Regions from separate parts of the Marinobacter sediminum genome, predicted to be linked through region 2. Evidence: predicted binding sites of a transcription regulator. Region 2 holds the regulator's gene; the other holds the start of a gene.
The links. Region 2 encodes sigma-54, which starts transcription at its own class of promoters, with help from an activator protein. Its sites were predicted from a motif close to ANTGGCATNNANNTTGCTNT; they were not measured.
Positions count from the first base shown of each region.

Region 1: KFJ24_RS16785 (circularly permuted type 2 ATP-grasp protein) is a predicted target of sigma-54. The motif match lies at 5,871-5,890, and genes of this name have one in related genera.

Region 1 covers NZ_JAGTWY010000001.1:3,592,388-3,600,088, forward strand. Annotated here, with positions in the region: gene KFJ24_RS16760 (FtsX-like permease family protein) at 1-759, shown strand, start outside; gene KFJ24_RS16765 (lipocalin-like domain-containing protein) at 756-1,838, shown strand; gene KFJ24_RS16770 (proteasome-type protease) at 1,845-2,570, opposite strand; gene KFJ24_RS16775 (transglutaminase family protein) at 2,666-3,451, opposite strand; gene KFJ24_RS16780 (alpha-E domain-containing protein) at 3,448-4,386, opposite strand; gene KFJ24_RS16785 (circularly permuted type 2 ATP-grasp protein) at 4,380-5,813, opposite strand; gene KFJ24_RS16790 (ammonium transporter) at 6,016-7,224, opposite strand; gene KFJ24_RS16795 (flagellar motor protein MotB) at 7,452-7,701, opposite strand, start outside.
Region 2 covers NZ_JAGTWY010000001.1:1,987,837-1,995,537, reverse strand. Annotated here, with positions in the region: gene rapZ (RNase adapter RapZ) at 1-127, opposite strand, end outside; gene ptsN (PTS IIA-like nitrogen regulatory protein PtsN) at 156-626, opposite strand; gene hpf (ribosome hibernation promoting factor) at 713-1,021, opposite strand; gene KFJ24_RS09465 (RNA polymerase factor sigma-54) at 1,134-2,660, opposite strand; gene lptB (LPS export ABC transporter ATP-binding protein) at 2,821-3,546, opposite strand; gene lptA (lipopolysaccharide transport periplasmic protein LptA) at 3,524-4,081, opposite strand; gene lptC (LPS export ABC transporter periplasmic protein LptC) at 4,065-4,706, opposite strand; gene KFJ24_RS09445 (KdsC family phosphatase) at 4,703-5,272, opposite strand; gene KFJ24_RS09440 (KpsF/GutQ family sugar-phosphate isomerase) at 5,272-6,252, opposite strand; gene KFJ24_RS09435 (ABC transporter ATP-binding protein) at 6,482-7,294, shown strand; gene mlaE (lipid asymmetry maintenance ABC transporter permease subunit MlaE) at 7,291-7,701, shown strand, end outside.

The DNA of each region.
Region 1 (7,701 bases), 1.6 Mb from region 2:
AGAGCCGGGCAGGGGCTCATGGTGAATGAACAGCTGGCTCGCCGGCATGCCTTCGCCGTTGGCGACACCCTGTCGGTGGTTGTCGCCGGTGAGCCGCTGTCTCTGCCGGTTCTGGGCGTCTATCCCGATTACGGTCGTCCGGCGGGCGAAGTGTTGCTTAACGCAGAGCAATTGCCGGATTCGTTCGTGCCATCCTTTGAAAGCTTTTCCATCAGTCCGGGCAGGGCCAGCATGGCGGAAGTCACTGCGGGCCTTAAGCAGGTCTGGAACGTGGAGCATCTAACGGTGCGTGACAACCAGCGGGTCCGTGCACTGGCTGACGCGGTGTTTGACCAGACCTTCCTGCTGACCCGGGCCATGACCTTCGTCACGTTGGTCCTGGCGGCCATCGCACTGCTTATCATGGGCTGGGTGTTCTTCTCGACCCGGGTCTGGTACTTCCAGCTGTTGGCGGTATGGGGGATGCGGCGAAGGGAGCTGGCGGGTCAGCTGGTGCGGCTGTCTGTTACTTTGACCGTCGGTATTGCCGTGCTGGCGTTACCCCTGGGGGTCTGGCTGACATGGGTTCTTGTGCATCGCATCAACCCGCTGGCCTTTGGCTGGTCCCTGCCGATGGCCGTGTATCCTGAATTCTGGCTGGAACTGGGTATGCTCAGCCTGATAGTCGGCCTGAGTATTGCTGGCTTGATGCGTCGTCAGCTTCGAAGGCCTGCATCGATGCCAACGTCTGCCAGTGGCCAGACCGGAGGTGAACGATGAGACCGCTGGGGTTGTTGCTGGTGTTTCTTGTGGTTGTTGCCGGATGCTCCGGAGAGTCGGAAGATGCCGGGTTTGCCGGTCTGGCCAGTCCAGGAAAGACCGGGCAACAGCTAGCCTTTCTGCAGCCTGGTCCGGGCGATCGAGTGCACCTCCCGGAGGACCTTGGCCCCCATCCCCGTCATCGGATCGAGTGGTGGTACCTGACTGCCAACCTTGAGACCTCCGATGGCCGCCCTCTGGGAGTACAGTGGACACAGTTCCGGCAGGCGATTCAGCCCAGAGCGGTGAGCGAGGTTCCGCCTCTCCCTTCACAGTGGCCGCTTCAGGCCGCGTGGATGGCCCATGCCGCTATCAGTCTGGATGGCCAACACCGGTTTGCCGAGAAACTGGCCCGGGGCGATGTTGGTCATGCCGGCGCCGTTGCGGAGCCGTTGCACGTGTGGCTGGACAACTGGCAGCTCCGGCAGCAGGACGCCGGCAGCTGGCGTCTGCGGGTCGAATCGTCCGACTGGTCTTATGACCTGCTGCTGCATATCAATGGCGACCCTGTAGCCCATGGTGACCACGGTTTTAGTGCCAAATCCGCCAGTGGTGAAGGCTCGATGTATTTCAGCCTGGTGGATATTGCCATTGAGGGAACGGTAACCATGCGCGGTGAGGCAGTAGCGGTGAAGGGCCGGGGCTGGTTTGACCGGGAATGGAGTAGCCAGTTTCTTAAAGCTGGCCAGCAGGGCTGGGACTGGTTTGCACTGCACCTGGATTCCGGCGACAAGCTTATGGCGTTCCAGTTGCGGAATAAAGGCGATGTCTTTCAATCGGGAACCTGGATTCCCGCAAGCGGCCCCCCAAAAATGCTGAATGCCAGTGACTTGACGCTGACGCCCCTGGCATTTAGCGGCAAGACACCAACGGGTTGGCGGCTTCAGTTACCGGACTATCAGGTTGATATCAACGTGGCGGCGCCCGCAGGCAACTACCGGAATAGCGGGTTGTATGCTTATTGGGAAAGCCCGGTCAGCGTTTCAGGCAGTCATTCAGGAGAGGGCTATATGGAGCTGACCGGCTACGATGACGACTAGGCTGTTTCAACCCAGCCCCGGCGGCTGGAGACCGGTAAACAGCTCCTGGATACCCTGGTGCCATTGTTGTCTCAGTGTGTGGAAATAGTCGCAGTGCTCTTCCACACGATCGGTAAAGCAGGGCTTGAGGCCATCCTTCCGATAGATCGCCACGTCCAGAGGCATGCCGACGGACAGATTGCTTTTCATCGTAGAGTCGAAGGAAATCAGCGCACACTGGTAAGCCCGTTCCAGGGGTGTCCGGTAGTTCACTATGCGGTCGATAATCGGCTTGCCGTATTTCGACTCGCCGATTTGGAAATACGGCGTTTCTTCTGTTGCTTCGATGAAGTTACCTTCCGGGTAGATGTTGAACAGGCGGTGTTCCTCGCCCTTGATCTGACCTCCGAGAATCATGGAGCAACTGAAATCGACCTTGTTGAGCTTGCCATCCGGATTGTCCCGTTTAATGACCTCTCGCATCGTCTGGCCAACGATTTCTGCGGTTTCGAACATGGACGTCGTATTCAAAAGATTAGCGATATCGGTGCCTGCCCGTCGCTCAAGCAGACTGATGATGCTCTGGCTGGTGGCCAGATTGCCTGCAGATAACAGCACCAGTTCACGCTCTCCGGGCTGCTCGAAGACATGCATTTTCCGAAATGTGGAAATCTGGTCAAAACCGGCGTTAGTCCGGGAATCCGATGCGAACACCAGCCCGTCGGCAAGTCGCATCGCTACGCAATAAGTCATGAAGCCCTCCTGATAAGGCTTTTGAAAACGAGCGTAGTCTAATCATAACTCCCGGTCGGGTGTGAGGGTTTATTGACGCATTTCCATGATTTTTGTTACTGAGTGCCCGTGGCCTCCGTTACCCACGCCCGAGTTTCCATATGCTCCATGCCGCCACCGCTGCGCACGCCCCGGACGGGTGCCGCATCCCGGTAATCCAGGCCTACGGCCAGCTTTATATGGCTCTCTGCCACATTCAGGGTGTTGACCACATCAAATGTGTGCCAGTTGCTGCCTATCCAGGCTTCGGCCCAGGCGTGAGTGGCGACATGGTCATCGCTGGTGGAATGAATATAGCCGCTGACATAGCGGGCCGGCACGCCAATGTGGCGGCAGCAGGCAATGAAAATATGGGTGTGGTCCTGGCATACTCCGGCGCCGAGTTTGAAGGCTTCGCTGGCGGTATTGGTGACTGTGGTGGCACCCGGCATAAAGGCAATGTGCTCACGAAGGTGCTTCATCAGGCGCACCAGGCTTCGCTTGTTGCACGAGTACTGACTGGCGAACTTCTTGAGGGCTTTGTCCGTCTCGGTCAGCGGCGTGTGCCGCAGAAACACCTGGGGCGGGAAGGGTGAGTCGTCACGGGTCAGCGGTTTACCGGTCAGGTCCACCACGCCTTCCGCCGTCAAAACAATTTCCGGGACAGCGTTATCGAGTGTCATCACGGTCACCGGGTTGCCGAAACCGTCCATCATCTGGCTGGTTTCGCCCGGCGTGCTTAGCTTCCAGTCATGAATACGCTGCTGGGGCGTGTTCCGCGGCGTCAGCCGGATGTACTGAATGCTGTTCTGAACCGGGGTTTCGTAGGTATACCGTGTCTGATGATGAATGTTGAGTCTCATTGCTTCCACCCCATATAGTCTTTCTGGATTTGCCCGGCAATACCCTGAATGCGATCCAGAAAGTCGACCAGATACTCGTTCAGTCCGCGCTCTGCTATGTAATCGCGGTCGCCGTAATGAATGTTGGCATACAAGCTGGAAGCCAGGCGGCGGGAGCGCTTCGCGTTACCACTCTCAATCTGCTCAAGCAGGCTGGCAATTTCTTTCAGACAGCCATGCAGAGAGCGGGGCACATCCGCTTCAAGGATCAGCAGTTCGGCAACATTCATGGGCTCCAGGTTGTGACCATAGGTGTTCTGATAGGCCTCGAAGGCCGCCAGGGAATGCAGAACGGCTGTCCACTCGAAGAACGACTGTGTGGCGTGCTCTTCCATGGCTCTCACGGCCATAACATGACGGATGTCGAGCACCCGTGCCGTCGTGTCCGCCCGTTCGATAAAAGTGCCGAGACGCAGGAAGTGGAAAGCATCGTTTCGCAGCAGCGTGCCGTAAGCTGCACCCCGGAACATGTGAGAGCGCTCCCGAACCCAGTCAAAAACGCTACTGGCATTGGATTCTGTTACCCCTTTCTTTTGAAGCTCCTTGAGTTCCAGCCATGCCTGGTTGATGCTCTCCCAGACATCGGCCGACAGGTTGCCGCGGACATGCAGGGCATTGTCTCTGGCATTCTGAATGATGTTGTACACACTGGCCGGATGGCGGTCATCGAGTAACAGGAAGTCAATCAGGTTTTGGGGTGTGATTTCCTCGTGGTATTCAAAGAAGATCTCCCGGGTTCCGGAGACCAGCAATGGGACCGATAACTGTTCGACCCGGTCTTCCGGTACATCAATCAGGGCCATGGTCAGACTGACATCAAGCAGTCTTGCCTGGCTTTCTGCCCGCTCCAGATAACGGGCCATCCAGAACAGGCTGGAGGCAGCGCGGCTCAGCATAAGTCATCCTCCATTACCCAGGTGTCTTTGGTGCCGCCACCCTGGGACGAATTCACCACCAGGGAGCCTTTCTTGAGAGCCACGCGGGTCAGGCCGCCCGGCACCATCTGGATCTTTTTCCCGGAAAGCACAAACGGGCGAAGGTCCAGGTGTCGGGGTGCAATGCCCTCATCCACAAAGGTCGGGCAGGTGGACAGGCTGAGAGTGGGTTGGGCAATGTAATCCTGCGGTCGGGCTTTGAGCAGGCTGCGGAAGGTGGAAAGTTCTTTCTTGCTGGCCTTGGGCCCGATCAGCATGCCATAACCGCCGGCGCCCTGGGCTTCCTTGACCACAAGCTCAGAAAGGTGATCCAGCACGTACTTCAGGTCTTTCTCTTTGCGGCATTGCCAGGTGGGGACATTTTTCAGGATGGGTTCCTCATCCAGATAAAACCGGATCATGTCCGGAACATAAGGGTAGATAGACTTGTCATCTGCGACCCCGGTGCCCATGGCGTTGGTCAGCACGACATTGCCGGTACGATAGGCGGCATAGAGTCCGGGGACACCAAGCATGGAGTCTGGGTTGCCCGCGAGAGGGTCGAGGAAATCATCGTCAATACGGCGGTAGATTACGTCCACTTGCTGCGGACCCACCGTGGTTTTCATGAAGACCTTGTTCTGGTGCACGAACAGATCGGCACCTTCCACCAGTTCCACGCCCATTTGCCGCGCCAGGAACGCATGCTCGAAATAGGCACTGTTGAAACGACCGGGGGTCAGCACCACTACCGTGGGGTCCGGCTTGAGCGAGGCGGCCCGCAGGGTTTCGCCAAGCAGGTTAGGGTAATGGTCAATGGGCGCCACCGGGGCGTGGGCAAACAGCTCCGGAAACAACCGCATCATCATTCGTCGGTTTTCCAGCATGTAGGAGACACCGCTGGGACAGCGGAGGTTGTCCTCCAGTACATAGAAATCACCGTCGTTATGGCGGATCAGGTCGATACCGGCAATATGGGAGTACAGGTTGCGGGGCAGTTTCAGGTCCTGCATTCCGGGCTGATACTGGGGATTGGCAAAGACCTGTTCGGCGCTGATGACACCGGCCCGGACGATGTCAAAACCATGGTAGATATCAAACAGGAAACGATTGAGTGCCTGCACCCTCTGGCGCAGTCCGGCCTGAAGCTTCTGCCAGTCGCTGGCGGAGATAACCCGAGGTATAAGGTCGAACGGGATGAGCCGGTCTGCCCCCTGGTCCTCACCATAAACGTTGAAGGTGATGCCCAATCGCTGGAACAGAACGTCGGCTTCTCTGCGTTTTTCAGCGATCAGGCCCTCATCCGCGTTGACCAACCATTCCTCAAGCATCTTGTAATGGGGGCGTACCCGGTTGTCCTGATCGAACAACTCGTCATACAGGCCTTCGCCTGGTGTCTGAATCAGCATGATTCTGCTCGTCTCCCTTGACCGTGCCAGTGGATTTGGCACCTATGGAAGTATCAGGCAGCAAAAGACGGGCCAGTCGGTGTCAGATCGCTATTATTGGGTTCTTTAAGAAAAGGCGACGGCCGGGTATCTGTCAATTAGGGTCGGGTAAAATAAAACAGGCGGCCAGATGGCCGCCTGTGAAAGCAGGAAAAAAAGATGTTTATTCGACCGCGGTTGCGCCAATGCGGTGGACGCTGACGTCTGCACCGTTGAACTCTTCTTCCTCGGTCAGGCGCAGGCCGGAGATGGCACTGATTGCCCCATAGACCACCAGGCCGCCGCCAAAGGCCACGATCACGCCTGCAACGGCTCCGATGATCTGTGACATCAGGCTCACACCGCCGAGACCGCCCAGGGCTTCCTGGCCAAAGATGCCGCAGGCAATCGCGCCCCAGACACCACAAACACCGTGCAGAGGCCAGACACCCAGAACGTCGTCCAGACGTTCGATCTTGTCCTGGGCCCATTCGAAGAGGTAGACAAAGATAGCGCCGGCTACCGCTCCGGTAATGAGCGCACCAACAGGGTGCATAAGATCGGAGCCTGCGCACACAGCGACCAGGCCGGCAAGCGGTCCGTTGTGAATAAAGCCGGGATCTTTCTTGCCCAGCACCATGGCCACGAGAATACCGCCAACCATGGCCATCAGGCTGTTCACAGCCACAAGGCCACTGATGCCATCAAGGGTTTGCGCAGACATAACGTTAAAACCAAACCAGCCAACGGTCAGGATCCAGGCGCCGAGCGCCAGGAAAGGAATGTTCGACGGGGCAAAGGCCACCACGCGGCCATTGCGATAGCGGCCGTTGCGGGCACCGAGCAGCAGGATAGCTGCCAGTGCGACCCAGCCACCCACGGCGTGCACTACAACAGAGCCGGCGAAGTCGTGGAATGCTGCACCAAACTGGTTCTCCAGCCAGCCCTGGAAGCCATAGTTACCGTTCCAAATCAGCCCTTCGAAGAACGGGTAAACCAGCGCGACAATCAGGCCGGAAGCGATCAGCATGGGATAGAACTTGGCACGTTCGGCAACACCGCCTGAGACGATGGCCGGGATTGCGGCGGCAAAGGTCATCAGGAAGAAGAACTTAACCAGCTCGTAACCATTGCCGGCCGTCAGTTCGGCGGCTCCGGTCATGAAGTGGCTGCCGTAGGCGACGTAGTAACCGACAAAGAAATACAGCACTGCGGATACGCCGAAGTCGGTCATGATTTTAACCAGGGCGTTGACCTGGTTTTTGTGTCGGACCGTGCCCACTTCCAGGAAGGCAAAGCCGGCGTGCATGGCCAGTACCATGATGGCACCGATAAGAATAAACAGCGTGTTGGCGCTTTCGGTCAGGGTGTGTACTGCACTCGTGATGTCCACGGGTTATCTCTCCTGATGTTGTGTTTATCAGCCTCTGCCGGGCTGTCTGTGCATTGGTAGGGTGCACTTTAAGCAATAGATGTTCCAAAATAATGCAAATCATTAGGGGGTAGGGGGTTGGCAGGATGTCAGGTCCTGGCAGTGAGGAGGTTTGCCTTGTTTACGCACTGAAGAAGTGCGTTTTCCGTCGGCGTGCACTGAATTGGTCTTCGGGAGGGCATTGGCTATTACCAGTTAATCTTACTGGTCGGCGCATCATCGGACTCGATTCCGATGACTGTTTCCTGATTCAGGGATTCCGACTCAATGAGTTCTTTCAGCTCAATTTCCTGTTCCTGCAGGGGGCCGGAAAGGTCAACGATGATTTCCACGCGGCGGTTCTTTGCCCGGTTTTCAGCGGATGTGTTGGCAACCCTGGGTTCCGTATCGGCAAGACCCTTGACCGCCAGGCGTGTGGGAGTGATATCTCCGGTGGCC
Region 2 (7,701 bases):
CCCGGGTCAAGGGAAACAGCAATCCTATGGGGAGGTTGTCAATGCAGTAAAACCCCAGGTCTTCAAGAACATGGAGTGCTGTACTCTTGCCCGAACCGGACCGGCCACTGACGATGATCAGTTTCATGGTCACCCTGTCTCCACAACAATGAGTGTTAGCCGTCTGCAGCTGTCATGCGCTCATAAAGTGTCTTGGCATCTTCACACTGGCGCAGACGATCGCAGAATGCGCGTTCGTTAAATTTCTCGGCCAGCTGGCTGAGCAGTTCCAGGTGCTCGCTGGTTGCCTCCTTGGGAACAACGAGGGCAAACACGAGATCCACCGGCTGGTTATCGATGGCGTCGAACTCGATGCTTTCTTCCAGCGTGAGCAGAACGCCGACGACGTGATCCAGTCCTTCCAGGCGGCAATGGGGTATGGCAATGCCTTGGCCAATACCGGTGCTGCCCAGGCGCTCACGCGCGACCAGATTATTGAAGATCTGGGTTTCGCTGAGCGAGCCGTCATGCTGGTTGATCTGCTCGGCAATGGATTCCAGAACCCGTTTCTTGCTGGATGCAGGTATCCGGCAAAGACTCAGCTCCGGTGCAAGGATGTTGTCAATGGTCAGGGATGTGTCGCTCATGAATCGACTGCATTTCCGTAAAAAAAAGGCTGCGGCAGGTTAGCCATGCCGCAGCGCGATTAGATGACACGCATGAAAACGGGCGTTTAACGAGACCCGTTTCCGTGCATCCGGTCTACATTCTTTTCCTTATGCTTGAGGATCTGACGGTCCAGCTTGTCAATGAGCGAATCAATCGCTGCATACATATCCCCATTCTCAGCCTTTGCGTGAATCTCACCACCAACCACGTGAAGCGTCGCCTCCGCCATCTGGCGCACTTTTTCCACTTCCAGGGTTACCTGGCAATTGCTGATGTGGTCAAAGTGGCGTTCCAGCTTGCCAAATTTTTCTGAAACGTAATCTTTCAATGCGGGAGTCAGTTCTACGTGATGGCCTGAAATATTGAGTTGCATAGGCGTCTCCTGTTGTCATCATGCCGACTCCCGAGGGGGCCGGGCTGAGTGCTGGCGCATCGCGCGCCGGCGAATCGTGTTCCTGGGCAAGGCCTGTAAAGTAAAAGGCTCCCTATACCAGTCGCTTCCGCTCGTTTGAGGGTGGTATATGCATCGCTTCTCGATACTTGGCCACCGTGCGTCTCGCCACCTTGATACCTTGTTCCCCTAGCATGGCTGCAATTTTACTGTCACTCAACGGCTTTTTGGGAGTTTCTGCTGCAACCAGCTTCTTGATCATTGCACGGATTGCCGTGGAGGAGCATTCACCACCCTCATTCGTGCTGACGTGACTGGAGAAGAAGTACTTGAGTTCAAAAATTCCCCGGGGGGTGTGCATGAATTTCTGAGTAGTAACACGGGAAATCGTCGACTCATGCATCTCCACCGCCTGGGCAATATCAGAGAGGATCAGCGGCTTCATGGCCTCTTCACCCTCGTCCAGAAATCCCTGCTGGTGCTCGACGATGCGGGTTGCCACCTTCAGCAAGGTTTCATTGCGGCTTTGCAGGCTCTTGATAAACCATTTGGCCTCCTGAAGCTGATCCCGCATGTAGGTGTTATCAGCGCTGCTATCCGCTCGCCTTATAAGAGAAGCATAGCTTGCATTAACGCGAATGCGCGGAGCGATTTCCGGATTCAGCTCTACGCGCCAGCGTCCGTTGTCTTTGCGGACAATAACATCAGGGATGACATAGTCCGGCTCGGCCTGGTCGATGACATCACCCGGGCGAGGGTTCAGGCCGGTAATCAGGGCCAGAACCTCTCTTAGCTGGTCTTCTTTTAACCGGCTCCGGCGCAGTAGCTGGGCGTAATCCCTGTTGCCCAGCAAATTGATGTAATGGGTAATGACCAACCGCGCCTGGGCCAGCCAGGGCGTGTCCGGAGGTAACTGGCTCAGCTGGATTAACAGGCATTCCTGAAGATCTCGCGCAAACACGCCAGGGGGGTCAAAGTGCTGTAAGCGATGCAATACCGCCTCAACCTCGTCCAGCTCGAGCGGATCTTCCTCGTTTTCATCAACCAGGCCGGTGTGAATTTCTTCCAGGGGACTGGTCAGATAGCCTCTGTCGTCCACCGCATCCATCAGGGCGTGCGCAATGGCCCGATCCCGTTCGCTCAGTGGCGTCAGGTTCAGTTGCCACTCCAGATGATCCCGGAGGGTTTCGGTGGGGGAGTTGCGGGTCTCGAAATCGTGGTCGTTTTCATCATCGTTCCGGGCTGCCGGTGCGGGAGCCGACTGGTAAATATCGTCCCAGGCAGTGTCGACAGGCAGGTCATCGGGAATGTTATCCGGAATCTCATTTTCCGAAGCCCAGTCGGGACCATTTTCCGTTTGATCCCAGTCCTGGCTGCTGTCCGGCTGTGCTTCGGCTGTTGTCTCTGAGCCGGCGTCTTCGCTGTTCGAGTCCGGTTCGCCCGAACTGGATTCCGGCTCGTCGTCATCCTCAGAGGTTTCCAGCATCGGATTGGATTCCAGTGCCTGCTGGATTTCCTGTTGAAGGTCGAGTGTGGAAAGCTGCAGTAGCCGGATCGCCTGTTGCAGCTGGGGCGTCATGGTCAGGCTTTGACCCAGCTTTAACTGTAAGGAGGCTTTCATCACCATGGTTCAGGATCCGTTACTCATCAGCGCTCTGCTTCGTGGACAGTCACATAAAAATTCGTTGTATGCCGGTCACTTGCCGCTACGGGAAAAAACCCTGCAAGTTCTTTGCCGAGTTTACTTGCTACAGTTCATCAACACAATCGGCCAAAGGAAGTCACAGCCTGAATTCGCTGCCCAGATACACTTCCTTAACCTGCTCGTTGGCAAGGATCGCTTCTGAATTTCCAGAGGCGATGATGTGCCCGCCGGACACGATGTAGGCATTCTCGCAGATGTCCAGGGTTTCCCGCACATTGTGATCGGTGATCAGCACGCCAATGCCCTTATCCCTGAGGTGGCGGATAATGTGCTTGATGTCGCTCACCGAAATCGGATCAACGCCTGCAAAGGGCTCATCCAGAAGAATAAATGCAGGTTCCATTGCCAGCGCTCTGGCTATCTCCACCCTGCGGCGCTCGCCCCCTGACAATGCCATGCCCACGCTGTCGCGGATATGGGTGATATGGAATTCCTCCAGCAGCTCCTGCAGTTTGCTCTCGCGATCAGCCCGTCCGAGCCCCTTGCGAGTCTCGAGGATGGCCATAATGTTGTCACGTACCGACAGTTTCCGGAAAACCGATGCTTCCTGGGGCAGGTAGCCAATTCCCTTCCGGGCGCGGCCATGCATGGGCAAGGGCGTAATGTCCTGGCTGTCGATGGTGATTCGACCTCTGTCTGCGGGCACCAGCCCTACAATCATGTAAAAGCAAGTCGTTTTCCCTGCGCCATTGGGTCCCAACAGGCCGACAATCTCGCCGCTTCGGATTTCCAGGGAGACGTCAATCACCACTTTTTTCTGCTTGTAGCTTTTTGCCAGATTACTGGCTCTGAGAACTGCCATCTGATCCCTGTTTGCTGCTGGTGCTGCGTGGCTGGATAACCATTTCGACACGGCCGGTGCCGGAGCCGGTGTCTTCTCCACCCTCTGCGGTGACGACCCGATGGACCGTATCATAATGAATGACGTCGCCCCGGAACAGGTTGCCATTCTGCTCAATGACGGCTTCACGCTCAAACGTCAGCTCGCTGTCTGAGGCAGACCATGTGATATTGCGTGCCCGGGCGTCTGTTTGTCCGCCGCCTTCCCGGGACGGCTGCTGGTAATGGGCGGGGCGTCCGGATGCTTCGATGCGGCTCAGGCCCTCCTCGCTTCGAAACAGCACGACCTGATCTGCGGAAAGGCGGGTCTTACCCTGGATAAGCTCAACGGCCCCGGTGTAGGTCGCGATGCCTTTATTATCGTCCAGTCGAGCGTTATCAGCGCTCACGGTAATAGGTTGGTCCGAGTCAAGATCAAAAGCGGCTGTGGGGGCTGCCACAACCAGGCCAATCACGACTGTCAACAGCGCCTGGAGGCGGTTATTTACCGGTTTCATAGCGTCCTTCCACCTGGGAGTTGAGTTCCAGAATACGTTTATCAATCCATGCCTTCATTCCCTTGGCACGGGTGACACCGATCCTGTCAGTAATCTCGACGGGCGCATCGGTATAGGCAGTGCCCAAATCATTGTCCAGTGTCAGGCTTGATGTTGTAAGTGTGGCCTCCCGGTCGCCAACCGTCCGGATAACGCGCACATTGCCTGTCAGGTAGAGCAGATTTTCATTTTGCAGCAGACTGCCGTTCTCTGCCTCAACAACCCAGGGCTTGGTTCCCGGCTCACCGTAGAGTTCAGCCCGGGGCGATTCCATGGTCGCCAGGTTGCCTTCCTCGAATTGTTCAATACGTGGACTGGTGAACTGTACCTTCAGATTGCCGGCCTCGTCATAGGTGGTGTAGCTGCCATTCACTATAAAGCCATCCGGCTCCCCCTTGCCTCGGAGTTCCGCTGCGTCATTTGAGACCACAGTTGGCTCATCACTGCGCCAGAGCAGGAACACGGTGGCCAGAATGGTACCGATCAGCGCGAGGGTGCGGATCCAGGGGCGATATTCAAGCTGGAGCAGAGAAACCAAGCGGCCCTTGACGTCGCTTTTGATGTCGCTGGATGCCCCGCTACTCATGCATCAGGCTCCAGATATCGGGACAAGGCCTGGTCCAGTTTGTCCTGGGCTGTCAGCAGCAGGTCGCAGGCTTCGCGGACCGCGCCACTGCCACCCGCTGCCTGAGTACAATAGTCAGCGTGATCGCGAACCAGCCAGTAGGCGTTCGGGACAGTGATGCCCAGCCCGGAAAACCTGATGGCCGGAAGATCGGGAAGGTCGTCGCCCATATAGGCGATGGCTTCCGGCCGGATGCCTGTTTTCCCGGCGAGTTCCTCCAGTGCAACTTTTTTGTCTTCACGGCCCTGCATCAGATGGGGGATGCCAAGGTCGCGCATGCGCTTTTCGGTCAGGGGAGACTGGCGACCGGTGATCACGGCTACGGTGATGCCCGCTGCCATTAACTGTTTCAGACCGAGGCCATCGAGAATATTGAAGGCTTTGAGCTCATCTCCGTTGGCGCTGAAGTAGAGTCTGCCGTCGCTCATGATGCCGTCTACGTCCAGGGCAATAAGCCGAACGCGCTCTGCCTTGGCCAGTAACGACGCCGACCATTCCGGGCTTAACGGGCTACTGATGACGGCCATTAGATAACCCCGGCCCGCAGGAGGTCATGCATGTTGATGGCGCCCACCAGAGCGCCGGATTCGTCGGTCACTGGCAGCGCATTGATCTTCATCTCTTCCATGATGTTCAGGGCTTCCGCCGCCAGGTGATCCGCCGCGATGGTCTTGCCGTTGCGGGTCATAACGTCCTGAATCGGGGTGGTGTGTAAATTGGGGTTTGTGTCCAGCGTGCGGCGAAGATCGCCGTCGGTAAAGACGCCGGTGAGGTTGCCTTGGGCGTCGATAATCGTCGTCATGCCCAGACCCTTGCGGGAAATCTCGAGAAGCGCACCACTGAGGGTGGTGCCCTCTGTAACCCGCGGTATGGTGTCGCCAGTGTGCATAATGTCGGATACGCGCAGCAGGAGCCGCCTTCCAAGACTGCCTCCCGGGTGGGACAGGGCAAAGTCCTCAGTACTGAATCCGCGGGCCTCAAGTAGCGAAACCGCCAGTGCATCCCCCATCACCAGAGTGGCTGTGGTGCTGGAGGTCGGGGCCAGTCCGAGCGGGCAGGCTTCGGTTTGTACGCTGACGTCCAGATTGGCCACAGCCTCCCGGGCCAGGGTGGAGTGGGGGTTGCCCGTCATGCTGATGAGCGGGGCACCCATGCGCTTGATCAGCGGGAGAATGGTGACCACTTCGCTGGTGTTGCCACTGTTGGAGATTGCGATTACCACATCCTGGCTGGTGATCATGCCCAGGTCACCATGGCTCGCTTCTCCCGGGTGAACGAAGAATGAGGGGGTGCCGGTACTGGCCAGGGTAGCGGCGATCTTGTTGCCAATATGGCCAGACTTGCCCATGCCGGTTACGACCACACGACCCTTACAGGCCATGATCACTTCGCAGGCTCGTGTGAAATGGTCATCAATGCGTGTCTCCAGGGCATCGATGGCATCACGCTCGATACGAATGGCTCGAAGCGCGGGGGTGCGGAAATCCTTTGAATTCTGTTCGGTCATCGGGCTTTGGGCCTGGCTCGCTGTGAGAAAAAACTGAAACTTTGTTAACGAAACCGTCCGACGTGGACTCGTCGAAAGGTGCCGAGAGTATATCATTTCCAGCACAAATCTCCGTCCGGTTACAGAAAGTTCAGTGAAACTGATCATGGCAATCGATACATTTGCGTTTGATGGATTGAGCTTGGAGCGTCCTTGGCATAATGTAGCCCCTCTTCAAAAGGTAAGGATTATGGGTTCACCCGCGTACATATCATTGAAGGACGTTGTTTTCTCCCGTTCCGGGCGCCGCATCTTCGACGGTGTCTCCCTGGAGATACCCCGTGGGAAAATCACCGCCATAATGGGCCCCAGTGGTACCGGTAAAACCACTTTGTTGCGGCTGATAGGCGGACAACTCCGGCCGGATTCGGGCAGTATTCAGGTAGATGGCCACCAGGTTCCGAAGTTGAAACGCAAGGCGTTGTACGCCTTACGGGAAAAAATGGGCATGCTCTTTCAGAGCGGAGCCCTTTTTACCGACCTCAGTGTGTTTGAAAACGTGGCTTTTCCCCTGCGGGTGCATACTTCCCTGCCGGAAGACATGATTCACGACATCGTTCTGATGAAACTCGAGGCTGTTGGGTTGCGCGGCGCCCGGGACCTGATGCCGTCTGAATTGTCCGGTGGCATGACCCGGAGGGTTGCTCTGGCACGCAGTATTGCGCTGGATCCTGAGTTGATCATGTACGATGAGCCCTTTGCCGGCCAGGATCCCATCGCCATGGGGGTGCTGGTAAAACTGATACGGGATCTTAACAGCTCCATGGGGTTGACCAGCGTGATGGTCTCCCACGACGTGCCGGAATCACTGAGTATCTGCCATTACGCCTGTATCATCGCGGATGGCACTGTCATCGGGCAGGGCACACCCGAGGAGCTTCGGCAGCATCCGTCGGAACAGGTTCAGCAGTTTTTGCTGGGGCAACCTGACGGGCCGGTTCCATTTCATTACCCGGCCGCTGAACCAGCCACGGATTACGGGCTCACCGGAGGTGCCGCTTGATAGACAGAATTGCGTCTCTTGGGCGTGCCGGTCTCCATCTCGTCTCCTCCTTTGGCCGCTCAGGCAGGTTTCTGATGGGCGTTCTGGCGGGTGTTCCCCGGCCGGCGACCGGTTTTCCCTTATTGGTGAAACAGCTTTATTCGGTAGGGGTTTTATCCCTTGCCATTGTGCTTGTTTCGGGGCTTTTTATCGGCATGGTGCTTGGGCTTCAGGGTTATACGATTCTGAGCGATTATGGCTCTGAGGCAGCGATTGGCCAGATGATTGCGCTAACACTGGTTCGCGAGCTCGGCCCCGTTGTTACGGCTTTGCTGTTCGCCGGTCGTGCCGGCTCGGCGCTTACGGCGGAAATAGGGTTGATGAAGGCTACTGAGCAGCTTTCCAGTATGGAAATGATGGGTGTCGAC